4 regions of the Escherichia fergusonii ATCC 35469 genome follow, and region 3 is predicted to be linked to each of the others. Evidence: predicted binding sites of a transcription regulator. Region 3 holds the regulator's gene; each other region holds the start of a gene.
The links. Region 3 encodes PurR, which represses purine synthesis genes. Its sites were predicted from a motif close to CANGCAAACGTTTGCNTG; they were not measured.
Positions count from the first base shown of each region.

Region 1: rbsD (D-ribose pyranase) is a predicted target of PurR. The motif match lies at 3,247-3,264, and genes of this name have one in related genera.
Region 2: pyrC (dihydroorotase) is a predicted target of PurR. The motif match lies at 1,605-1,622, and genes of this name have one in related genera.
Region 4: glyA (serine hydroxymethyltransferase) is a predicted target of PurR. The motif match lies at 2,386-2,403, and genes of this name have one in related genera.

Region 1 is NC_011740.1:4,150,972-4,157,256, forward strand. Features, by position in the region: gene ravA (ATPase RavA) at 1-1,020, opposite strand, end outside; gene kup (low affinity potassium transporter Kup) at 1,242-3,110, shown strand; gene rbsD (D-ribose pyranase) at 3,277-3,696, shown strand; gene rbsA (ribose ABC transporter ATP-binding protein RbsA) at 3,704-5,209, shown strand; gene rbsC (ribose ABC transporter permease) at 5,214-6,179, shown strand; gene rbsB (ribose ABC transporter substrate-binding protein RbsB) at 6,204-6,285, shown strand, end outside.
Region 2 is NC_011740.1:1,910,746-1,917,030, reverse strand. Features, by position in the region: gene dinI (DNA damage-inducible protein I) at 191-436, opposite strand; gene pyrC (dihydroorotase) at 509-1,555, opposite strand; gene EFER_RS09370 (lipoprotein) at 1,660-2,220, opposite strand; gene mdtH (multidrug efflux MFS transporter MdtH) at 2,365-3,579, opposite strand; gene rimJ (ribosomal protein S5-alanine N-acetyltransferase) at 3,817-4,401, shown strand; gene EFER_RS09355 (YceH family protein) at 4,410-5,057, shown strand; gene EFER_RS09350 (Gfo/Idh/MocA family protein) at 5,059-5,982, shown strand; gene murJ (murein biosynthesis integral membrane protein MurJ) at 6,092-6,285, shown strand, end outside.
Region 3 is NC_011740.1:1,420,728-1,427,012, forward strand. Features, by position in the region: gene punC (purine nucleoside transporter PunC) at 51-1,256, opposite strand; gene punR (DNA-binding transcriptional activator PunR) at 1,370-2,302, shown strand; gene purR (HTH-type transcriptional repressor PurR) at 2,299-3,324, opposite strand; gene cydH (cytochrome bd-I oxidase subunit CydH) at 3,621-3,710, shown strand; gene EFER_RS07015 (MFS transporter) at 3,878-5,044, shown strand; gene sodB (superoxide dismutase [Fe]) at 5,090-5,671, opposite strand; gene EFER_RS07025 (C40 family peptidase) at 5,877-6,285, opposite strand, start outside.
Region 4 is NC_011740.1:630,589-636,873, forward strand. Features, by position in the region: gene EFER_RS03260 (glycosyltransferase family 2 protein) at 1-272, opposite strand, end outside; gene EFER_RS03265 (bactoprenol glucosyl transferase) at 269-631, opposite strand; gene hmpA (NO-inducible flavohemoprotein) at 1,003-2,193, opposite strand; gene glyA (serine hydroxymethyltransferase) at 2,521-3,774, shown strand; gene EFER_RS03285 (DoxX family protein) at 3,823-4,245, opposite strand; gene EFER_RS03290 (3-phenylpropionate MFS transporter) at 4,474-5,613, shown strand; gene csiE (stationary phase inducible protein CsiE) at 5,605-6,285, opposite strand, start outside.

The DNA.
Region 1 (6,285 bases), 1.9 Mb from region 3:
GCGTATCACTGTCAGCGCGGTTTTATCACTTTGTAGCTGCTGTAACTGAATACGCCGTTGCACAATACTTCCCAGACGGGTAAGCATAGATTGTTGCTGCCATGCGTGTCCGGTCATCAATATTTCAAGTTGTTGTTGCATCAAATTGAGGCTTTGGGCGTCATACCAAAGGCAATCTTTAAGCAAAATAAGATCAATAGGTGCCACGGCATCACGACCGCTGAAGAAGGCACTGGCTTGTAACAGGCGAATCGCCTTTTTCCAGCGACGGTCAGAAACATAAGGTGCATTTGGTAGATTATCCAGCTGTTGGCGCAGGGTAAAAATAAGTTCAAATACATGATCCGGCAGAACAACATTACCGATATCGCGTTGCCACTGCTGATATTCATCATCGCTGACCTGCAGTGCCGCCGGAACCGGATTTTCGTTTTCATCCTGCTGGCTGGTAAGCATTGAGCGAAAATTTGCTTTATCCTGCACTTTATCTAACCACAGACGAATCAGCATGCGGTCATATAATGCTTCCAGGCTGCTATCTTCTTCTGGTAATTCGTTAGATGCAGCCACCAGCAGGCGCATGGGAATTTTTTCTTCGTGGGCACCATTACGGAAATGACGTTCGTTAATGGCGGTGAGCAGTGTGTTTAGAATAGCCGGTCCCGCTTTCCAGATCTCATCAAGAAAGACGATTTCTGCTTCCGGCAGGTAGCCGCTGGTTAAACGCTCATAGCGCCCTTCATCTTTTAGCGCCTGAATAGAAAGAGGACCAAATACTTCTTCCGGTGTGGAAAAGCGAGTCATCAGATATTCAAAAGCGCGGGCATTCTGAAAGGCGAATTTTAAACGACGCGCGATCAGACTTTTAGCAATACCGGGCGGACCGAGCAAAAATACACTTTCGCCACTTAATGCGGCCAGCAGACACAACCGAATGGCGTGACTACGTTCAAAAAGCCCCTTTTCCAGCGCATTGCTCAGACGCGAAATTCTTTCCGCTAATAAATGTGGGTGAGCCATAATGAAGTGGCGTCCTTTCGCCAAACGTAATGTATTAACAGCGAGTATAGACGTTTCGTAAGGCTGACTGTAAGAGTCTTAAGGTGCGGTAATTGTTCTTTGAGCCAGGTTAATATGGATTCATTTAGGGGTACGATTTTGCGATTAATCGTGCATACTGTGCGCTTTTTGTGGGCCAAGGGACTACGCACACATTTCTTATATCGACGAAAAATTTGTCTATGAGCACTGAGAATAAACAATCATTACCTGCGATTACCCTCGCAGCAATTGGGGTTGTCTACGGTGATATTGGTACCAGCCCGCTATATACACTTCGTGAATGTTTGTCCGGTCAGTTTGGTTTTGGCGTTGAACGCGATGCTGTGTTTGGCTTTTTATCACTGATCTTCTGGCTGCTAATCTTTGTGGTTTCCATTAAATATCTCACCTTCGTAATGCGGGCAGATAACGCCGGTGAAGGGGGAATCCTGACGTTGATGTCGCTTGCCGGGCGTAATACGTCGGCGCGAACGACATCAATGCTGGTGATTATGGGGCTAATCGGCGGCAGCTTTTTCTATGGTGAAGTCGTCATAACACCCGCTATTTCGGTGATGTCTGCTATTGAAGGTCTGGAAATCGTCGCCCCGCAGCTGGATACCTGGATAGTTCCCCTCTCAATCATCGTTCTGACTTTACTGTTTATGATTCAAAAACATGGCACTGCTATGGTCGGTAAGCTGTTTGCGCCTATCATGCTGACCTGGTTTTTGATTCTGGCGGGGCTGGGGTTGCGTAGCATTATTGCTAACCCAGAAGTGCTGCATGCGCTGAATCCGATGTGGGCGGTGCATTTCTTCCTTGAATACAAAACGGTTTCTTTTATTGCATTAGGGGCAGTGGTGCTGTCGATAACGGGGGTCGAGGCGCTGTACGCTGATATGGGGCACTTTGGTAAGTTCCCGATTCGTCTGGCGTGGTTCACCGTCGTATTGCCTTCCTTAACCCTTAATTACTTCGGCCAGGGAGCGCTGTTGTTAAAGAACCCGGAAGCAATTAAGAACCCGTTCTTCCTGTTGGCACCGGACTGGGCGCTGATCCCGCTTCTGATCATCGCCGCGCTGGCGACGGTAATTGCCTCGCAGGCGGTTATCTCTGGCGTCTTCTCATTGACGCGTCAGGCGGTACGTTTGGGATATTTGTCGCCGATGCGCATTATTCACACCTCCGAAATGGAGTCAGGGCAAATCTACATTCCGTTTGTGAACTGGATGCTTTATGTCGCGGTCGTGATTGTGATTGTCAGCTTTGAGCACTCCAGCAACCTGGCGGCGGCGTACGGGATTGCGGTGACCGGAACCATGGTGCTGACGTCTATTCTCTCGACTACCGTGGCACGTCAGAACTGGCACTGGAATAAGTATTTTGTTGCGCTGATCCTGATTGCTTTCCTTTGTGTCGATATTCCATTGTTCACCGCTAACCTCGATAAACTGCTCTCCGGCGGCTGGTTGCCATTGAGCCTCGGTACGGTGATGTTTATCGTGATGACCACCTGGAAGAGCGAACGTTTCCGCTTGCTGCGGCGGATGCATGAACATGGTAACTCTCTGGAAGCGATGATTGCTTCGCTGGAGAAATCTCCGCCCGTTCGCGTGCCCGGGACCGCGGTGTATATGTCGCGTGCAATCAACGTTATTCCCTTTGCGTTGATGCATAACCTTAAACATAACAAGGTATTGCATGAGAGGGTGATTCTGTTAACTCTGCGCACCGAAGACGCGCCATATGTCCATAACGTCCGTCGCGTACAGATTGAACAATTGTCGCCTACTTTCTGGCGCGTGGTGGCAAGTTATGGTTGGCGGGAAACGCCAAATGTGGAAGAAGTTTTCCACCGCTGCGGTCTGGAAGGATTAAGTTGCCGGATGATGGAAACCTCTTTCTTTATGTCGCATGAATCACTGATCCTCGGCAAACGCCCGTGGTATTTGCGTCTGCGTGGCAAGCTGTACTTGCTGTTGCAACGTAATGCTCTGCGAGCACCGGATCAATTTGAAATCCCGCCAAACAGGGTTATCGAACTGGGTACTCAGGTCGAAATCTAACGCCAGACGCCTCCTTTCTCCATAAGGGGGCGTTATTGTTTTCATTTTTAATCATTATGTAAAACGTTTCGAGGTTGATCACATTTCCGTAACGTCACGATGGTTTTCCCAACTCAGTCAGGATTAAACTGCGGGTCAGCGAAACGTTTCGCTGATGGAGAAAAAAATGAAAAAAGGCACCGTTCTTAATTCTGATATTTCTTCGGTGATCTCCCGTCTGGGACATACCGATACGCTGGTGGTGTGTGATGCTGGTTTACCCATCCCCAAAAGTACAACGCGCATCGATATGGCATTAACCCAGGGTGTACCTTCTTTTATGCAGGTGCTGGGCGTCGTCACAAATGAAATGCAGGTCGAGGCTGCCATTATCGCGGAAGAGATAAAACAACATAATCCGCAACTCCACGAAACGTTGCTCACTCACCTTGAGCAGCTGCAAAAACACCAGGGAAATACCATTGAAATTCGTTACACCACACATGAACAATTCAAACAACAAACCGCAGAAAGTCAGGCGGTAATTCGTAGCGGAGAATGTTCTCCGTATGCGAATATCATTCTCTGTGCTGGCGTGACGTTCTGAGGCCGTCATGGAAGCATTACTTCAGCTTAAAGGCATCGATAAAGCCTTCCCGGGCGTAAAAGCTCTCTCGGGCGCCGCGTTAAATGTCTATCCGGGGCGTGTAATGGCGCTGGTGGGTGAAAACGGCGCGGGTAAATCCACCATGATGAAAGTGCTTACTGGTATCTATACGCGTGATGCAGGTACGCTTTTATGGCTGGGGAAAGAAACAACGTTTACCGGGCCGAAATCTTCCCAGGAAGCCGGCATTGGGATTATCCATCAGGAACTGAACCTGATCCCACAGTTGACCATTGCCGAAAATATTTTCCTCGGCCGTGAGTTTGTTAATCGCTTTGGCAAAATTGACTGGAAAACCATGTATGCCGAAGCGGATAAATTGCTGGCTAAACTTAACCTGCGTTTTAAAAGTGACAAGCTGGTGGGCGATCTTTCCATCGGTGACCAGCAAATGGTTGAAATAGCCAAAGTGCTGAGCTTTGAGTCGAAAGTCATCATTATGGATGAACCGACCGATGCGCTGACCGATACCGAAACCGAATCCCTGTTCCGCGTCATCCGCGAGCTGAAATCGCAAGGTCGCGGTATTGTCTATATCTCCCACCGCATGAAAGAAATCTTCGAAATTTGCGATGACGTTACTGTTTTTCGTGACGGGCAATTTATTGCTGAGCGCGAAGTGGCATCACTGACCGAAGATTCGCTGATTGAGATGATGGTGGGCCGCAAGCTGGAAGATCAATATCCACACCTGGACAAAGCGCCGGGCGATATCCGCCTGAAAGTCGATAATCTCTGCGGACCTGGCGTTAATGATGTTTCATTTACCTTACGCAAAGGTGAAATTCTTGGCGTCTCTGGTTTGATGGGCGCGGGGCGTACCGAACTGATGAAAGTGCTCTACGGCGCACTGCCGCGTACCAGCGGTTACGTCACTCTGGATGGGCATGAAGTCGTTACCCGTTCACCGCAGGATGGCCTGGCAAACGGCATTGTGTATATCTCCGAAGACCGTAAACGTGACGGTTTAGTGCTGGGCATGTCAGTCAAAGAGAATATGTCGCTGACTGCGCTGCGTTACTTTAGCCGTACTGGCGGCAGTTTGAAGCATGCCGATGAACAGCAGGCAGTGAGTGATTTTATTCGTCTGTTTAATGTGAAAACGCCGTCGATGGAACAGGCAATTGGTTTGCTCTCCGGTGGCAATCAGCAAAAAGTGGCGATTGCCCGTGGACTGATGACACGCCCCAAAGTGTTGATTCTTGATGAACCTACCCGTGGCGTAGATGTTGGTGCGAAAAAAGAGATCTATCAACTGATTAACCAGTTCAAAGCCGATGGCTTGAGCATCATTCTGGTGTCATCGGAGATGCCAGAAGTATTAGGCATGAGCGATCGCATCATCGTCATGCATGAAGGGCATCTCAGCGGGGAATTTACTCGTGAGCAGGCCACCCAGGAAGTGTTAATGGCTGCCGCTGTGGGCAAGCTTAATCGCGTGAATCAGGAGTAAAAAAATGACAACCCAGACTGTCTCTGGTCGCCGTTATTTCACGAAAGCGTGGCTGATGGAGCAGAAATCGCTTATCGCTCTGCTGGTGCTGATCGCGATTGTCTCGACGTTAAGCCCGAACTTTTTCACCATCAATAACTTATTCAATATTCTCCAGCAAACCTCGGTGAACGCCATTATGGCGGTCGGGATGACGCTGGTGATCCTGACGTCGGGTATCGACTTGTCGGTAGGTTCTCTGTTGGCGCTGACTGGCGCAGTGGCTGCATCTATCGTCGGCATTGAAGTCAATGCGCTGGTGGCTGTCGCTGCCGCTCTCGCGTTAGGTGCCGCTATTGGTGCGGTAACCGGGGTGATTGTAGCGAAAGGTCGTGTCCAGGCGTTTATCGCTACGCTGGTTATGATGCTTTTACTGCGCGGCGTGACCATGGTTTATACCAACGGGAGCCCAGTGAATACCGGCTTTACTGACAATGCCGATCTGTTCGGCTGGTTTGGTATTGGTCGTCCGCTGGGCGTACCAACGCCAGTCTGGATCATGGGAATTGTGTTCCTCGCGGCCTGGTACATGCTGCATCACACACGTTTGGGGCGTTACATCTACGCGCTGGGCGGCAACGAATCGGCTACACGTCTTTCTGGTATCAACGTCAATAAAATCAAAATCATCGTCTATTCTCTTTGTGGTCTGCTGGCATCGCTGGCCGGGATCATTGAAGTGGCGCGTCTCTCCTCCGCACAACCCACGGCGGGGACTGGCTATGAGCTGGATGCCATTGCTGCGGTGGTTCTGGGCGGTACGAGTCTGGCGGGCGGAAAAGGTCGCATTGTTGGGACGTTGATCGGCGCATTAATTCTTGGCTTCCTTAATAATGGATTGAATTTGTTAGGTGTTTCCTCCTATTACCAGATGATCGTCAAAGCGGTGGTGATTTTGCTGGCGGTGCTGGTAGACAACAAAAAACAGTAATAACGACTACAGGACATCTTGAATATGAACATGAAAAAACTGGCTACCCTGGTTTCCGCTGTTGCGCTAAGCGCCACCGTCAGTGCGAATGCGATGGCAAAAGACA
Region 2 (6,285 bases), 490 kb from region 3:
CTGTATTTTAAAGGGTGAGAGTATAAATTTCTTGTTTTTAAGAATTATGTGAACATTATTCCAGCATGTCATTCATATTTTTTTAGCATGTTGAACAATTATTTTGAGGAAAGTTTAAAAATCAAACAATGAAACGATAACATTAAAAATAAAAAAAGCCGGGGCGACCCGGCAAAAGTTTTACTGCATATTATTCATTTAGAAACCAATCATCAGCGCTTTCCCACGTTTCTTGCAGGATTGTGCTAATGCGTGATTTGTCTTCTTTGGTAGCACCAATAACCGATAAATTATTGGCGACGGCGTAGCGCACACTAACCTTACTGTCGATATCAGGATATGCATACTGAATACGACGTGAGAGTTCACTTGCCAGGGCGTCAATAGCCCCGGCGGGTAATGGAGAAGTTTTAGCAATGGTGACTTCAATTCGCATAATAGCCCCCTGTTGAATATACTGGTTATTTATACAGGTAAAATAATCCAATGACAACAGGGAGCTACATTTTTATTTCTTCACTGACCAGTGGATCGTTTCGCCAGCTAAAAAAGGAATCAACGAATCATCATTTAAGGCGATATTGTCTGGCACCTGACTTTCTCGCCGCTCCAGTTCGATAAAGGAGTCGTTAACAGGCAACCCGTAAAACTTCGGTCCGTTCAATGAACAGAATGCTTCAAGATGTTGAAGGGCGTTCATCTCTTCAAAAACGGTGGCGTAGCTGCCAAGCGCGGTGGGGGCGTTGAAACATCCGGCGCAACCACAACTGGCTTCTTTGCGATGACGTGCGTGTGGGGCGGAGTCCGTGCCAAGGAAAACACGCTCAAAACCGCTGGCAACCAGTTCACGAAGTGCCTGCTGATGCACATTGCGTTTCAGGATTGGTAAGCAATAGAGATGTGGGCGAATACCACCAACCAACATATGGTTGCGGTTAAACATCAAATGCTGCGGTGTGATCGTTGCCGCTAACTGATCGTTGCCTTCGCGCACATAGTCAGCCGCGTCTTTGGTCGTGATATGTTCAAAAACGACTTTCAGGCCGGGTAGCTGCTTGCGTAATGGTTCCATTACGGTGTCGATAAATCGCGCTTCGCGATCAAAAATATCGATATCCGCATGGGTGACTTCTCCATGTACCAGTAACGGCATACCGATTTTTTCCATACGCTCCAGGACAGGCATGATAGCCGCTGTTGAGGTGACGCCGTGGCTGGAATTGGTGGTGGCGTTAGCCGGGTAGAGTTTTGCCGCGGTGAAAACGCCTTGCTGGAATCCGCGCTCCAGTTCGTCAGGGTCCAGCGAATCTGTCAGGTAACAGGTCATCAGCGGGGTAAAGTTGTGCCCGGCAGGAACAGCAGCAAGAATTCGTTGGCGGTAGGCAATGGCCGCATCAACTGTTGTAACAGGCGGTGCGAGGTTTGGCATGACAATCGCGCGAGCGTAAATCTCGCTGGAATAAGGGACGACTGTTTTTAACATATCGCCATCGCGAAGGTGGAGGTGCCAGTCATCTGGGCGGCGGATCTTTAATACCTGGGATGGTGCAGTCATTACTTATTAGCTCCGGCTGTGGGAATGTTTTTGCCGGGCACAAAGGATAAGCGGAAACGTTTTCGTTTGCACGAAAAATAAAGGGCGCCATGCGCCCTCATGGGTTAATCAGTGAACGGGATAATGATTTCCCCTGGTTTGACTTCGATACCTTTCGCCAGCTTTTTCGCCAGCGCCTCACCTTTGCTACTGTCTTCGCGCAATACATACGCCGGATGAGAATTAAAATAATTACGCAAGGCCTGATTCAGGTAAGGCGTCAGCGTCTGCAATATCGCTTGCATTTTCTCTGGCGTTACCGAGGCGTCAACAATCTCCATCTCCTGTAGATAAATGGCGCCTTTATCTTTATCAAACACAGGCAACGCTTTAAGTTTCAATTTCATCGTTGCTTTCTGACTGCCAAAAAGGGAGTTCATGTCGAGATCGGCATCACCGGTCAAAGTCACCTTGTTTGGCTCTTCACGACCGATCTGACTGGCCAGGTTTTTCAGTACAATATGGGCATCAGCAACACCGGGTAAACCAATATCTTTTGAGAAATTATTGCGCTTTTGCAGCGACTGATTAATTTCCTGCTCGGTAATCGTGTATTGCGTAAGTTGATCACAACCAACTAACAGTCCGCTCACCAGCAGTGCAGCGGCAAAAAGAATCTTTTTCATCGGGGTTCCTCAACCTGGTGTCTTTAACATCCTGACGCGATGCAGCATGGGGCACCGGGGAAATACATTCCAGCAGAAAAAACTTAAACCACAGTGTTTCAAACTGCGGTGCGCATCTTACCATGTAACGCTCGTCACGTAGGATTAAGATCGGGCGTCAGGTCCTAACATTCTGCTGGCCGTATGTTTGTGGCTAAACTGCCATCCCAGCCCCAGAAAGGTGATAATGCCGATAATGCCCAACATCATCCATGGTAATTCCGGCTGTTGCAGTGCTTTCCCCATATCAAACAGCCAGCCACCACCGATATATCCCACGGCGCCGCCAATGGCTAATCCAAGACGGCTAAAACCCATATAACTTCCGCGCGCTCTGGCGTCAGCCAGCGAAGCACTGAGTGTTTCCCTGGCAGGTTCCGCAATAATCGATCCAATATAGAAGATACAGATCAACGTAAATAAATGCGGAAGAGAACCGACAAGCCCAACAGGGAGCATACTGAGTGACATCACCAGTAAGCCAGCCATTAAGCGGTGCTCCAGACGAAAACGTTTTTCACTCCAACGGGCGATAGGGTAGAGCAATGTTAGCGAGAGACACGCTTCGATAGCGTACATCCATTTTACGGCTGACGGTGTTCCGGCAATATCGTTAACCATAATCGGTAGCATCAGCATCACCTGGACAGCCAGCATATAGTAGCCAGCCAGTGTCAGCACATAGGTTACAAAACGTTTATCGCCCATAACCCGGCTCATTCCTTCGCGTACAGGTGCACGAACCGTAGATAATTTCCATGCTGGTAGCAGCCAGGCATTAAATGCAGCGCACATAACGAACAAAATTGCGCCTGTAGCGCAAACCAGACGAAAATCGTACTGCAATAACCAGCTTCCCAGCAAAGCCCCAATGACTGCGTCAGCACTGTCTTGCATCATTAATAGCGAAAAGAAGCGCCCGCGCTGTTCAGGACGGATAAGTTTAACCACCAGGGCAGAACGAGGAGGATCAAACAAAGTGCCACCAAGGCCAGAAAGAAAACAGGAAAACCACAGTAACCATGGTTCATGGGCAATACCCATAGTGGCAAATCCGGCAGCACGCAAAAGCATACCGGTTACTATCATCGGCTTGGCACCAAAGCGATCAGCGATTGCACCGCCAAAAATGCCCAGCCCTTGCTGGATAAACTGACGCAAGCCGAGAGCAATACCGACCATAACGGCAGCCCAGCCCATCTGATCAACGAAGCGAATGGAGATTAGCGGAAAGACAACAAAGAAGCCCAGCACCACCAGCATATTATCAACAAGAAGGAAATATTTACCCAGGTTCCTCGCCTGCGATACGCACGCCATTTCCCCTCCCGGGAAATCCAAAGTTGAGCAATTTCTATTCTGCTGTGCTGTTGTTATTTTTCCTACTATCAATGGGATGATATTTTTTTATCAAAAAGTCATGGTTAATCGAGAGTTTTTATCAAAATATGTGAATATTAATAGAAAAGATATTTTTCCCGATAACACCGCAAGAATGGGGCGGTTATAGTAGCGAGCATTAGTCTATTGAAAATGTTACGAGAAGGAGTGGTTAACATGTTTGGCTATCGTAGCAACGTCCCCAAAGTGCGGTTAGTGACTGATCGCATGGTGGTGCGTTTAGTGCATGACCGCGATGCGTGGCGACTGGCGGATTACTACGCTGAAAACCGTCAATTCTTAAAACCCTGGGAACCGATTCGCGATGAAAGCCATTGCTATCCATCTGGTTGGCACGCCAGACTCAGCATGATTGAGGAGTTCCATAAACAAGGCTCTGCTTACTATTTCGCGCTTCTTGATCCAGACGAAAAAGAGATTTTCGGCGTTGCCAACTTTTCCAATGTGGTACGTGGATCATTTCATGCCTGCTATCTGGGATACTCGCTGGCCCAAAAATGCCAGGGCCAGGGGCTAATGTTTGAAGCTCTGACAGCGGCTATTCGTTATATGCAACGGACTCAACATATGCATCGCATCATGGCGAATTATATGCCGCATAATAAACGCAGTGGTGATCTACTGGCGCGACTGGGCTTTGAAAAAGAAGGCTATGCCAAAAATTATTTGCAGATTGATGGTGTCTGGCGGGATCACGTGTTAACCGCATTGACAACACCTGAATGGACACCGGGGCGTTAGGAGAAAATATGAAATATGAACTGACTGCGCGGGAAGCGCGCGTTATCGGCTGCCTGCTGGAAAAACAGGTGACTACACCTGAGCAATACCCACTGTCGCTGAATGGCGTGGTGACCGCCTGCAACCAAAAAACGAACCGTGAACCAGTGATGAATTTATCCGAGCAAGAGGTGCAAACTGAGCTGGATAATCTGGTGAAACGCCACTTTCTGCGTACCGTAAGCGGTTTTGGTAACCGAGTTACGAAATATGAGCAGCGCTTTTGTAACTCAGAATTTGGTGATTTAAAACTGAGTCCGGCAGAAGTGGCCTTAATCACCACCTTATTGTTACGGGGAGCGCAAACGCCAGGTGAACTACGTAGCCGTGCAGCAAGAATGTACGAATTCAGTGATATGTCTGAAGTTGACAGTACACTGGAAAAGCTGGCGCAGCGCGAAGATGGTCCGTTTGTTGTTCGACTGGCGCGCGAGCCAGGCAAGCGGGAAAGCCGCTATATGCATCTGTTTTGTGGTGAAGTCGATGATACCGCGAGTTTTGCCGAAGAGACACCACCAGTAGCGGGCGAACTTCAGGCGCGGGTCGAAGCACTGGAAAACGAAGTCGCAGAACTGAAACAACGTCTGGATTCTCTATTGGCCCACCTGGGAGATTAACGTGAAAAAATTACGCATTGGTGTCGTCGGTCTGGGCAATATTGCACAAAAAGCCTGGTTACCGGTGCTGAGTGCTGCGCAAGACTGGAGTATACAAGGTGCATGGTCTCCTTCGCGCGAAAAGGCCTTACGTGTGTGCGAAACCTGGCGCATCCCCTGTGTGGATTCGTTATCACGACTGGCTGCAGACTGCGATGCTGTTTTTGTCCATACCAGTACTGCCAGCCATTTCGACGTCGTCAGTGCGTTACTTAATGCGGGGGTTCATGTTTGTGTCGATAAGCCTCTTGCCGAAAATCTGCGTGATGCCGAGCGGCTGGTGGAGTTAGCGGCACGTAACCGACTGACGTTAATGGTCGGGTTTAATCGCCGCTTCTCGCCGTTATACCGTGAATTAAAAACACAACTTTCTGCTGCGGCTTCTGTACGGATGGATAAGCATCGCCTTGATAGTGTCGGGCCACATGATTTGCGCTTTACATTGCTGGATGACTATCTGCATGTCATTGATACCATCCTTTGGCTGGCAGAAAAGGAAACTCAGATTGATGGCGGTCAACTGATTACCAATGATGCGGGTGAAATGCTTTACGCCGAACACCATTTCTCCTCAGGCCATTTGCAACTGACCACCAGTATGCATCGTCGTGCAGGAAGTCAGCGCGAGTATGTTCAGGCGGTGACTGACGGAGCGCTAATTGATGTCACAGACATGCGTGAGTGGCGTGAGGAGCGAGGACAGGGGGTGATTCACAAACCTGTTCCTGGCTGGCAGAGCACTCTGGAGCAGCGAGGATTTGTCGGTTGCGCCCATCATTTTATTGAATGCGTGAAAAATCAGACAGTTCCGCAAACTTCCGGGGAGCAGGCACTGCTGGCGCAGCGTGTCGTGGAGAAGATCTGGCGCGATGCGATGAGTGAATAAACCCTGTAACATCTGGCGGTAGCAATTCACCATAATCCAGGTAGACTATTCGCCTCTTTCAGCGCCTGCCTTGCAGGCGTTTTGCCTCAGGGTCTGGATTAGAACACCGATGAACTTATTAAAATCGCTGGCAGCTGTCAGCTCGATGACCATGTTTTCACGTGTGCTTGGCTTCGCACGTGACGCTATTGTCGCCAGAATCTTTGGCGCAGGGATGGCAACCGACGCCTTTTTTGTCGCATTCAAACTTCCTAACTTGCTGCGGCGTATTTTTGCGGAAGGCGCATTCTCCCAGGCGTTTGT
Region 3 (6,285 bases):
TCATACAACAGAAAAATCTTAGCGACCTATCCATAAATCATATCAATTTATCAGTGCGATTCACCGTGTGCCATATCGCTACGCTGACAGCATTCGTTCGCAGTTTCTGCATGGCTTTGCATCTTATAGCCCACAGTAACCAACACAACAGTGGCTAACATCACGCTGGTTGTGGTCAGTAACGGGGTGCTGATAAGCCAGGAAACCACCAGGCTTGCGAGAAAGCATAATCCCAACTGCAGAGTATTTTGCAACGCAGCTGCACGTCCGGTCGCTTGCGGGAACGGACGTAACGCCTGCGCCACAACAATCGGGTAGATCGCACCATTGGCAATCGCCATCACACAGAACGGAATTAAAATTTCAACCAGCGAAACGTGATTGATAAAGCTGGTCGCCCAGGTGGCAATAACGCTCAGCGCAAACAGTACCAATAACCAGGGCAACATTTGCTGGCCATGCCATTTCTGCAATGCCGCACGGCAACCATAACCACCAATCAGGAAAGCGATAGTCTGTGGAACATAACTCAAACCAATCACCGCCGGGGTGTAACCCATTTCACTGAGAATGAATGGCGAACCTGTCAGCCAGGCGAAAAAGCTGGCAGAACACGCTGCATAAATCAGCACATTGCCACGGTAAGCCTTTGAACGCAGCAGGGTAGTGAAAGTGAGTGACTGCTGCTTATTTTCCTGATTTTTACGCGCAGGTTTAAGGCGCAGAGCAGGAATCATCAACAAGACAGTGATGGCAAACAGCGTGGCAAAAATGGATTGCCATGAAAAATGCACCAGTAGCCAGCTTCCCACTAACGGCGCCAGGGCAGGAGATAACCCCACCAGCGGCATAATCGTGGCGAAAATACGGTTAACTTTTTGTGAAGGATAATAATCGGTCACCAGTGCCTGCCAGATAACCGCTGCGGCACAGACACCAATCGCCTGGATAAAGCGCAAAACGAGTAATCCTACAGCGTTAGTGACCCACAGCATCCCCAAACTTCCGAGGGCAAAGATGGTCAGGCCAAGCAGCAGTATTGGTTTACGACCATAACGGTCTGATAGCGGTCCCCATAACAGCTGCGCGACGGCAAAGCCCGCCAGAAACAGACTGAGACTGGCACTAACGGCAGAAGCCGGGGTTTGCAGATCTGCCTGTATAGCGGCGAAAGCAGGTAAATACATATCGGTTGCCAGGAAACCGAGTACGCTTAAACCTGCCAGCCAGACTAAAAATCCTTTCCCAGGTTGCATAATTCATTCTCTGTAGTTATCAGTAAGACATCGGCGCAAAGTGTAGGGAGTGAAATTCTGATTGTGAAACGTTAATATTTGACGGGTGATTTCAAAAATTTTGTAGGCAGAATATGTGGTCTGAATACTCTCTTGAAGTGGTTGATGCGGTGGCGCGCAATGGCAGCTTTAGCGCAGCAGCACAGGAATTACATCGAGTGCCTTCTGCCGTCAGCTATACCGTAAGACAACTGGAAGAATGGTTAGCGGTGCCTCTTTTCGAACGCCGACACCGTGATGTAGAACTGACTCCGGCGGGAGCATGGTTTCTGAAAGAGGGGCGATCTGTTATCAAAAAAATGCAGATCACGCGACAACAATGCCAGCAAATTGCCAATGGGTGGCGAGGTGAGTTGGCCATCGCGGTGGATAACATTGTTCGTCCAGAACGTACACGTCAATTGATCGTCGATTTTTACCGTCATTTTGACGATGTTGAATTGCGCGTATTCCAGGAAGTCTTCAATGGTGTCTGGGATGCACTGGCTGACGGACGTGTGGAACTGGCTATAGGCGCGACACAAGCGATTCCTGTAGGGGGGCGCTATACGTTTCGCGATATGGGAATGTTGAGTTGGTGTTGCGTGGTTGCCAGTCATCATCCACTGGCAGCAATGCCGGGGCCATTAAGTGATGATACGTTGCGCAACTGGCCCTCGTTGGTGCGTGAAGACACATCAAGAAATCTACCAAAACGTATTACCTGGTTGTTGGATAACCAAAAAAGGGTAGTGGTACCGGACTGGGAGTCTTCAGCTACCTGTATTTCCGCTGGGTTATGCATGGCGATGGTACCTACGCATTTTGCCAAGCCGTGGATCGACAGCGGTAAATGGGTAGCGCTACAGCTTGAAAATCCATTCCCGGACGCTGCCTGTTGTCTTACCTGGCAGCAAAACGATATGTCACCAGCGCTCGCCTGGTTGCTGGATTATCTGGGAGACAGCGAAACGCTGAATAAAGAGTGGTTGCGGGAGCCAGAATCGGCTCCCACAAAGACATCTTAACGACGATAGTCGCGGAAAGGACCATCTGCGACAGAACGACGTTCAATCAGGCGCGGATGTACTTCAATGGATTGCGGTTCTTCACGCTTATTCACAATACGGTCCAGCAACATGTTGAATGCTGTTTCGCCCAGTGAATCTTTTGGCTGGTGAATAGTTGTCAGTGCTGGCGTGAAGTAACGGGCGTTGCGCACGTTATCATAACCGATCACTGAAATATCTTGTGGTACACGCAGGCCCATTTCATCGGCAGCACACAATGCACCCATGGCCATGATATCGCCACCACAGAAAACTGCCGTGGGGCGATGCGTTTGCGCAAGAATCTGCTGCATTGCGCGATAACCAGATTCTGGTTCGAAATCTCCCTGTACGATCCAGTTTTCCGGCACTTTAATCAGCGCTTCTTCCATCGCTTTCATAAAGCCTGCCAGACGACCCGCGCCGGTATTACGTTCCAGAGGTCCGGGGATTACGCCGATATCGCGGTGTCCACGTTCAATCAGGTAACGACCTGCCATGTATCCGCCTTCAAAAGCGTTATCAATCACGGCATCGGTGAAATCAGCTTTTGCCTCACCCCAATCCATGACCACCATTGGGATGTGGCGATACTCTTCCAGCATGGTGAGCAAGGGCTCTGGATATTCAGAACACATTACCAGCAATCCATCCACGCGCTTTTGCGCCATCATGGAAAGGTAAGCACGTTGCTTTTCCAGGTTGTTCCAGGCATTACCCAAAATCAGCGTGTAGCCTTTCTGGAAGCAGTTTTTCTCAACCGCTTCAATGATTTCCGCAAAATAAGCAGCTTCACTACTGGTTGCCAGCAGGCCGATTGACTTGGTGTGGTTAACCTTCAGACTTCGAGCAACGGCGCTCGGAGAATAATGCAATTCTTTGATTGCTGCCCAGACGGCATTACGGGTTTCTTCCGCAACAAAGCGTGTTTTGTTGATTACGTGTGAAACAGTTGTAGTGGAAACGTTTGCTCGCTTCGCTACATCTTTGATTGTTGCCATTACATCTCACTCCAGACCCGATCCATAACTCCATTAAATGCCAGGTAAACGTTTGCCTTTACACACCCTGAGCGCAACGTCAGGGTTGCGGCACGCCGGAAAATACGACACGGAACGACAGGAAGGGGTCAATGGCCGGTACGCTATACTTGTAAGCGTGGAATTTTGGCCGATCTTGACCAAAAGGGGAAGTGCTAAAAACAGTTATCACGCTAAATGGCGGGAGATTTTTAGCCAAATGTATGCAAAAATGCGCTACATCACTTTTTGTGTGGGAATAAAAAGGAGAAAACTTGATGAGCAATGATCTGAAATACTCTTTAATTACGACCTTAATCGTCCTCGCTTTGATCGTTGCGGGTGGTCTGACCGCAGCTCTGCACTGATTTTTACCCCGAGGGAGAATTCTCTCCCTCATTCGCTCTTCTCCAATTGTTAGCAAATCTGCAAAAGTGTTTTGTAAATTTGTTATTTTCATTATTTTGTGATTGATGTCATGCTTTTCTCCACTTACTTAGGTATCGCGTAAAACGCGAAGACGTGGAGTCGAAGCATGAAGATAAATTATCCCTTGCTGGCGCTGGCAATTGGCGCATTTGGTATTGGGACAACGGAATTCTCCCCAATGGGCTTGTTGCCTGTGATCGCTCGTGGTGTGGATGTCTCCATACCTGCGGCTGGTATGTTGATTAGTGCCTATGCCGTGGGAGTCATGGTTGGTGCGCCTTTAATGACATTGTTACTTTCTCATCGCGCCCGACGTAACGCCCTGATTTTTCTGATGGCAATCTTTACGCTTGGTAATGTACTTTCTGCGATTGCGCCAGATTACACCACATTAATGTTGTCACGTATTTTGACCAGCCTTAACCATGGCGCCTTCTTCGGTCTTGGTTCGGTTGTCGCTGCAAGCGTAGTGCCTAAGCACAAGCAGGCGAGTGCCGTTGCCACGATGTTTATGGGGTTGACGCTGGCTAATATTGGTGGCGTACCCGCAGCCACCTGGCTTGGTGAAACAATTGGCTGGCGAATGTCCTTTATGGCAACGGCAGTGTTAGGGGTGGTTTCAATGGTCAGTCTTTGGTTCTCTTTACCAAAAGGTGGGGCAGGGGCACGGCCAGATGTCAAAAAAGAACTGGGTGTGCTGTTACGACCGCAAGTGCTCTCAGCACTGCTGACCACGGTACTGGGCGCGGGGGCCATGTTTACGCTCTATACCTATATCTCTCCTGTATTACAAACCATTACCCATGCGACGCCTGTGTTCGTAACGGCAATGCTGGTGTTGATTGGTGTTGGTTTTTCTATCGGCAATTACCTGGGCGGCAAATTTGCTGATCGCTCTGTGAATGGAACGCTAAAAGGCTTTTTATTCTTGCTGATGGTGATTATGTTGCTGATTCCATTCCTGGCACGCAATGAGTATGGTGCCGCGGTCGCGATGGTTGTCTGGGGGGCGGCTACCTTTGCTGTTGTTCCACCATTGCAAATGCGGGTGATGCGCGTTGCCAGTGAAGCGCCGGGGCTATCTTCTTCGGTCAATATTGGGGCGTTTAATTTAGGAAACGCTTTAGGTGCGGCAGCTGGTGGCGCGGTGATATCCGGCGGCCTGGGCTACAGTTTTGTTCCGGTGATGGGGGCAATCATTGCCGGGGTGGCGTTACTGTTGGTGTTTATTTCGGCGCGTAAACAACCTGAGGCGGTATGCGTGGCGGGTTGATAGCAAACAAAAACGCAGAAGGGAAAGCCTTCTGCGTTATCACAATTACTCAGCGAAGTTTTTCGCAGCAAATTCCCAGTTTACCAGTGCCCAGAAATGCTCCAGGTAGCCAGGACGTGCATTACGATAGTCGATGTAGTAAGCGTGTTCCCAGACGTCAACGGTCAGCAGCGGTTTCGCGTCAGTAGTCAGCGGAGTGCCCGCGTTAGAGGTCGACACGATAGCCAGTTTGCCATCGCTGTTTTTCACCAACCAGGTCCAGCCAGAACCAAAGTTTTTGATAGCCGCATCAGTAAACTGTGCTTTGAAGTCAGCAAAGCTACCGAAAGAGGCTGCGATGGCTTCCGCGAGTTTACCTGTTGGTTCACCGCCAGCATTCGGAGCCAGGCAGTTCCAGTAGAAGGTGTGGTTCCAGACCTGAGCGGCGTTGTTAAATACGCCACCTTCAGAGCTACGAATAATCTCTTCCAGAGACTTACCTTCAAACGCGGTACCTTTGATCAGGTTGTTCAGGTTAGTGACATACGTCTGGTGATGTTTGCCATAGTGGTACTCAATGGTTTCCGCAGAGATGTGCGGAGCCAATGCATCTTTGGCATACGGTAGTGCAGGTAATTCAAACGACATTGCTACTCTCCTTCTTCATTATTGGAATTACTCTACTTAATTAGGGGGGCAGGCAGACAGTAAGCGAACGCAACCATCTCCCATGCAACCTGAATTATGACGAGTATACGCACAATAGCCTTATTGTGCGTGAGGATAGGGTAACAAAATAAAAGGTGAGACAAAAGATGAACTTACCCTGTTGCGTTCACAACAGGGTAAATTTTTAGCGGATGGTTTGTGGGGTCATCACCCGGCGAGCGCCGACATAATGGCGTTGCCAGTAATCTTCACTCAAAGAGGTGATTTTGATTTCCTGACCACTACGCGGCGACTGGATGAATTTTCCGTTACCCACATAAACCCCTACATGATCTGCAGTACCACGACCTTGGGTACGAAAGAACACCAGATCACCATTTTTCAATTCACTGCGTTCAATGGGCGCCGCATCACGCAGGTGATACATCTCATTAGCAGTACGAGGAATGCGGAATTTAACCAGATCTTTGTAGGCGTAATAAACCAGACCACTGCAATCAAATCCTGTGCGTGGAGACGTGCCTCCCCAACGATACGGTTTGCCAATTTGCTGCATTAGTTTGTTCATTGCCGTTTTAGTGGCTTTTTGCACT
Region 4 (6,285 bases), 790 kb from region 3:
ATAGGTATCACGGCATCACCAGTTGCATGGTCTAACCCTGCAAACAATGCTGGTTCTTTACCAAAGTTGCGTGTAAATGACAGTGGAACAACTAGCGGGTCTGAAATAGCCAGATCGTTAATAATTGACTCCGTGGCATCTTTGCTTCCGTCATTTATGAAAACAATTTCCACCTCATATGGCTTCAATTCTTCGAATTCACGTACCGTTTTATAAAAAATTGGTATCGCTTCTTCTTCATTGAAGACAGGAACTACAAGAGATATCTTCATTTCGCATCCCTAAAGACAATGAACTTTGAATAGACGAAACCGCACACCAGGCTGATGGCGGAGAAGGTGATAAGAGTGATAATTGGAGGAAATGAGCACTTATCAGCAGCCCATCCAACAGTAGCACTCAGTGTTCCCATGAACCCGACATATAACATGTAGCGCATCGTTGTAGTCGATGCTTTGAATGTGAATCTTGCATTCGCGAAGAAACTAAAACTCACAGCCACAACGAAACCTGCGAAGTTTGCCAGAGCCTGATTGGTATGCGCGGCATAGATACATACACCAAAAACCACCCAGTGTATAAGTGTGTTCAGCACACCAATCGAAGTGTACTTTGCAAATAGCTTTAACATTTATGTAATCAATGAGTTCTGAAAGGCATGAAGTCTATCATCCAAGTCTCAATCGATCGATACTTGCTGTGGTTGATGAGACAAAACTGAGACACACAAAGCCTTGTAGGCCGATGCAAGGCTTTATATGTTTTGTAATGGTGGGACGTGTGAGCGCAGTGGTGATGGGGTAAGTTACTGTTATCTCAGAGAGTTCGAGGAACTTCTAAGCCGTCGGTCGCAGGTTCGAATCCTGCAGGGGGCGCCATTTAAAATCAACGCGCTACGCCTGCCAGAATTTCTCCCTGTGTCGTATTCGTGTCCTTAATAAAAAAATGGTGACCAACCTTACAAGAAAGTCGGTCACCATGAGAGGGCGCTTTAAACAGAAATTACAGCACTTTGTGTGGGCCAAAGCATTCGTAATGAATATTTTCCTGCTTCACGCCCAGATCCACTAACTGTTTCGCGGCAAACTGCATGAAACCTACCGGGCCGCAGAGGTAGAACTGCATTGCTGGATTGCTGAACGCCCCTTCCAGTTTGCTCAAATCCATCAGACCTTCGCTATCAAACTGACCTTTAGCGCGATCGGCTTCGCTCGGCTGACGATACCAGGTGTGCGCAGTAAAGCGCGGCAGTGCTTGCCCCAGTTCCTTAACTTCATCAGCAAAGGCATGAACATCACCATTATCTGCCGCATGGAACCAGTTCACTTGTGCTGTGTGACCTGCTTTTGCCAGCGTGTCGAGCATTGCCAGCATTGGCGTTTGCCCTACACCCGCAGAGATCAGTGTTACCGGCGTGTCATCCGTCACATCCATAAAGAAATCACCCGCCGGAGCGACCAGTTTCACGACATCGCCAACATTGGCGTGATTGTGCAACCAGTTGGATACCTGCCCGCCATCTTCTCGTTTCACCGCAATACGATAGCCTTTGCCATCAGGTTTACGGGTCAAAGAGTACTGACGAATTTCCTGATGCGGGAAACCTTCCGGCTTCAGCCAGACGCCAAGATATTGCCCCGGACGGTATTCCGCCACTGCGCCACCGTCGACCGGCTCCAGTTCGAAGCTGGTGATAAGTGCGCTGCGTGGTGTTTTAGCCACAATGCGGAAATCGCGAGTACCTTCCCAGCCACCGGCTTTGCTGGCGTTTTCGTTATAGATTTCCGCCTCACGATTGATAAATACATTTGCCAGTACGCCATAGGCTTTACCCCACGCGTCCAGCACTTCCTGGCCCGGGCTGAACATTTCGTCCAGCGTCGCCAACAGGTGTTCACCGACGATGTTGTACTGTTCCGGTTTGATCTGGAAGCTGGTGTGTTTCTGCGCGATTTTTTCTACCGCTGGTAACAGCGCAGGCAGGTTTTCAATATTGCTGGCGTAGGCGGCAATGGCGTTAAACAGGGCTTCACGTTGATCGCCATTACGCTGGTTACTCATGTTAAAAATTTCTTTGAGTTCTGGGTTATGAGTAAACATACGGTCGTAGAAATGGGCGGTTAACTTTGGCCCCGTTTCCACCAGTAAAGGGATGGTGGCTTTTACTGTAGCGATGGTTTGAGCGTCAAGCATAGAGTCTTCCTTTTTTTGCATCTCAATTGATGTATTTCAAATACATCTTATAAAAAATAGCCCTGCAATGTAAATGGTTCTGTGGTGTTTAATGTTGAGAATGTGACAAAGTGAATAATTTGCATCACAAACATGAAAAGAAATCCATTACCAGGCATAAGCGCTTCATTCGTCAAAGCCTTGTACTGCTTGAAGGTAATCGTTTGCGTAAATTCCTTTGTCAAGACCTGTTATCACACAATGATTCGGTTATACTGTTCGCCGTTGTCCATCAGGACCGCCTATTAAGGCCAAAAATTTTATTGTTAGCTGAGTCAGGAGATGCGGATGTTAAAGCGTGAAATGAACATTGCCGATTATGATGCCGAACTGTGGCAGGCTATGGAGCAGGAAAAAGTACGTCAGGAAGAGCACATCGAACTGATCGCCTCCGAAAACTACACCAGCCCACGTGTAATGCAGGCGCAGGGTTCTCAGCTGACCAACAAATATGCTGAAGGTTATCCGGGCAAACGCTACTACGGCGGTTGCGAGTATGTTGATATCGTTGAACAACTGGCGATCGATCGCGCAAAAGAACTGTTCGGCGCAGACTACGCTAACGTTCAGCCGCACTCCGGTTCCCAGGCTAACTTTGCGGTCTATACCGCGCTGCTGGAACCCGGTGATACCGTTCTGGGTATGAACCTGGCGCACGGCGGTCACCTGACTCACGGCTCTCCAGTTAACTTCTCCGGTAAACTGTACAACATCGTTCCTTACGGTATCGATGCTACCGGCCATATCGACTACGCTGATCTGGAAAAACAAGCCAAAGAACACAAACCGAAAATGATTATCGGTGGCTTCTCTGCATACTCCGGCGTGGTTGACTGGGCGAAAATGCGTGAAATCGCTGACAGCATCGGTGCTTACCTGTTCGTTGATATGGCGCACGTTGCGGGACTGGTTGCTGCTGGCGTCTACCCGAACCCGGTTCCTCATGCTCACGTAGTAACTACCACCACTCACAAAACCCTGGCGGGTCCGCGCGGCGGCCTGATCCTGGCGAAAGGCGGTAGCGAAGATTTGTACAAAAAACTGAACTCTGCTGTCTTCCCTGGTGGTCAGGGTGGTCCGCTGATGCACGTAATCGCTGGTAAAGCGGTTGCTCTGAAAGAAGCAATGGAGCCTGAGTTCAAAACTTACCAACAGCAGGTCGCGAAAAACGCTAAAGCGATGGTAGAAGTGTTCCTCGAGCGCGGCTACAAAGTGGTTTCCGGCGGTACTGATAACCACCTGTTCCTGGTGGATCTGGTTGATAAAAACCTGACCGGTAAAGAAGCTGACGCCGCTCTGGGCCGTGCTAACATCACCGTCAACAAAAACAGCGTACCAAACGATCCGAAGAGCCCGTTTGTGACCTCCGGTATTCGTGTAGGTACTCCGGCGATTACCCGTCGCGGCTTTAAAGAAGCAGAAGCGAAAGAACTGGCTGGCTGGATGTGTGACGTGCTGGACAGCATCAATGATGAAGCGGTTATTGAGCGCATCAAAGGTAAAGTTCTCGACATCTGCGCACGTTACCCGGTTTACGCGTAATCTCGCAGAAAGATATATTAAAGGCCGCAATTGCGGCCTTTAATGTTTCTAGCGGCGGTCGAGGGAAATTGCCCCTGGCCCGGTAATCGCCAGCAATAAAAATGCTCCGGCGATACTGATATTCTTCCAGAAGTTAATCATATTTGGCCCGACTGCATCCCCGGTCATATCCCAATAATGGTGACCAATAACTGCTGTACCCAGGGTGTAGAAGATAAAGAGCACCGCGAGGGGGCGAGTGTAAAACCCGAGAACAATTAAAATAGCAGCAGGTACCTCCATGATGACGGCAATAATGGCTGCCAGCATTGGCATGGGCGCGCCCAACGAGGCCATGTATTGCACCGTACCTTCAAACCCCATCATTTTGGGGAACCCAAAAATGATGAATATCAATATGATAGCTATACGAGCAATCAACAACAGAACGGGGCGCGAAGCTCCGAATTCAAAATAGCGCAATGTGTTCATAAAACAGTCCATTTGCATAAATGTGTGATTTAACCGTAATACACGGTTTTGCTGCTCGCCATCTCTGGGCAAAAGAGTTAATTGGCAATATTCCTGGACAGCTGATGGATACCAGCAACCACGGCGGATGGATGTTTAATCGCTCAAAATTCATTTAACATTCTGTTAATACTTCCTTGCGCCAGAGACGGTTTATCGCCAGACTATCGCCTCCATTGGGAGGGACACATGGTTTTGCAATCAACACGCTGGTTGGCACTCGGTTATTTCACTTACTTTTTTAGCTACGGTATTTTTCTGCCTTTCTGGAGCGTATGGCTTGAAGGTCTTGGGCTGACACCAGAAACTATAGGTTTATTGCTCGGTACGGGGTTAGTGGCGCGCTTTCTTGGTAGCTTACTGATTGCGCCTCGCGTCAGTGATCCCTCTCGCCTGATCCCGGCATTGCGTGTTTTGGCCCTGCTGACATTGGTCTTCGCGCTGGCATTCTGGGCGGGTACTCACGTAGCCTGGTTGATGGTGGTCATGATCGGCTTTAACCTCTTTTTCTCACCGTTGGTTCCGCTTACTGATGCACTGGCGAATACCTGGCAAAAACAGATCCCCCTGGATTACGGGAGAGTGCGGTTGTGGGGGTCAATCGCTTTTGTCATTGGCTCTGCGCTGACGGGTAAACTGGTCAGCTTGTATGATTATCGGGTGATACTGGCACTGCTAACTCTTGGCGTCGCCTCTATGCTGCTGGGAATGATGTTGCGCCCGGCGATACAGCCACAAGGCGTCAGTCGCCACCAGGAAAGTACGGGTTGGTCGTCGTGGCTTGCTCTGATTAGCCAGAACTGGCGTTTTCTGGTTTGTGTATGCCTGTTACAGGGCGCACATGCAGCGTATTACGGTTTTAGTGCAATTTACTGGCAGTCGGCAGGATATTCAGCTTCAGCGGTGGGGTATTTATGGTCGCTGGGTGTGGTAGCTGAAGTGATAATTTTTGCGCTCAGCAACAAACTATTCCGCCGCTTTAGCGCCCGTGACTTGCTGCTCCTTTCTGCTGTATGCGGCCTGATTCGTTGGGGAATGATGGGCTGGACCACGGCACTACCGTGGCTTATTGTGGCGCAGATTCTTCATTGTGGCACATTTACCGTGTGCCACCTTGCGGGGATGCGCTACATTGCCGCACGTCATGGCAGAGAAGTCATTCGCCTGCAGGCCGTTTATTCTGCTGTGGCGATGGGGGGCAGTATCGCCATCATGACCATTTTCGCGGGCTATCTCTATCAACATCTCGCGGGGGGCGTATTCTGGGTCATGGCGCTGTTGGCACTGCCTGCAATGGTGTTGCGGCCAAAAATTACACCTTCAACCTGATTCGACTATTTTGCGGATCTGCTGTTGTTGATGAGGCGTCAAGGTCTGGTCTGCATAAATTAGTGGGGGTGAAAATAGCGGTAACGTGGTGGTGTAAGGTGTAACAATCAACGCCACGTTACGTGGGGCACCTTGTACTAAAAAATTCTTTACGGGCATATGCCGGATATTGAGCGGCAGTAGTGTGAGTTCTCGCAGCTGCTGCTCAATACACGCCTCGCGCTCAGTATCGTTGTCTGTCAGCATCAGGATCTGTTTTTCGTGTAGATCATTTTCCTGCATCAACCACGCTCCAAAAATAACCGCCACCAGTCCTGTTTCTTCTTCAGAAAATTGAAGGTCGTATTCATTGGCAAATTCGGTCAACGCTTCCTGAGTCGTACGCATTAAACGGGGATAAAGATGACAAAAACCGTCAGGTAAGGTGTTATCAATACCAATAGAAAACAAGCTACGATGCAACGCCTGCGCCAGATGCACGTAAAGTTGATCGTGTAGTCCTTGCTCATCGCGAAACTGGACATTACCTTTCTGGCGAAAAATAAGCACCAGGCGAGAAATAGCATTGCGCATCTGCCAGTCCCATGGATGGTTGTCTCGTCGGGGATCGGGAACACGTAGCAGGGTAAATAGCAGGGCGATAAATAACGACTCTTCCCGTGGAACATTGCG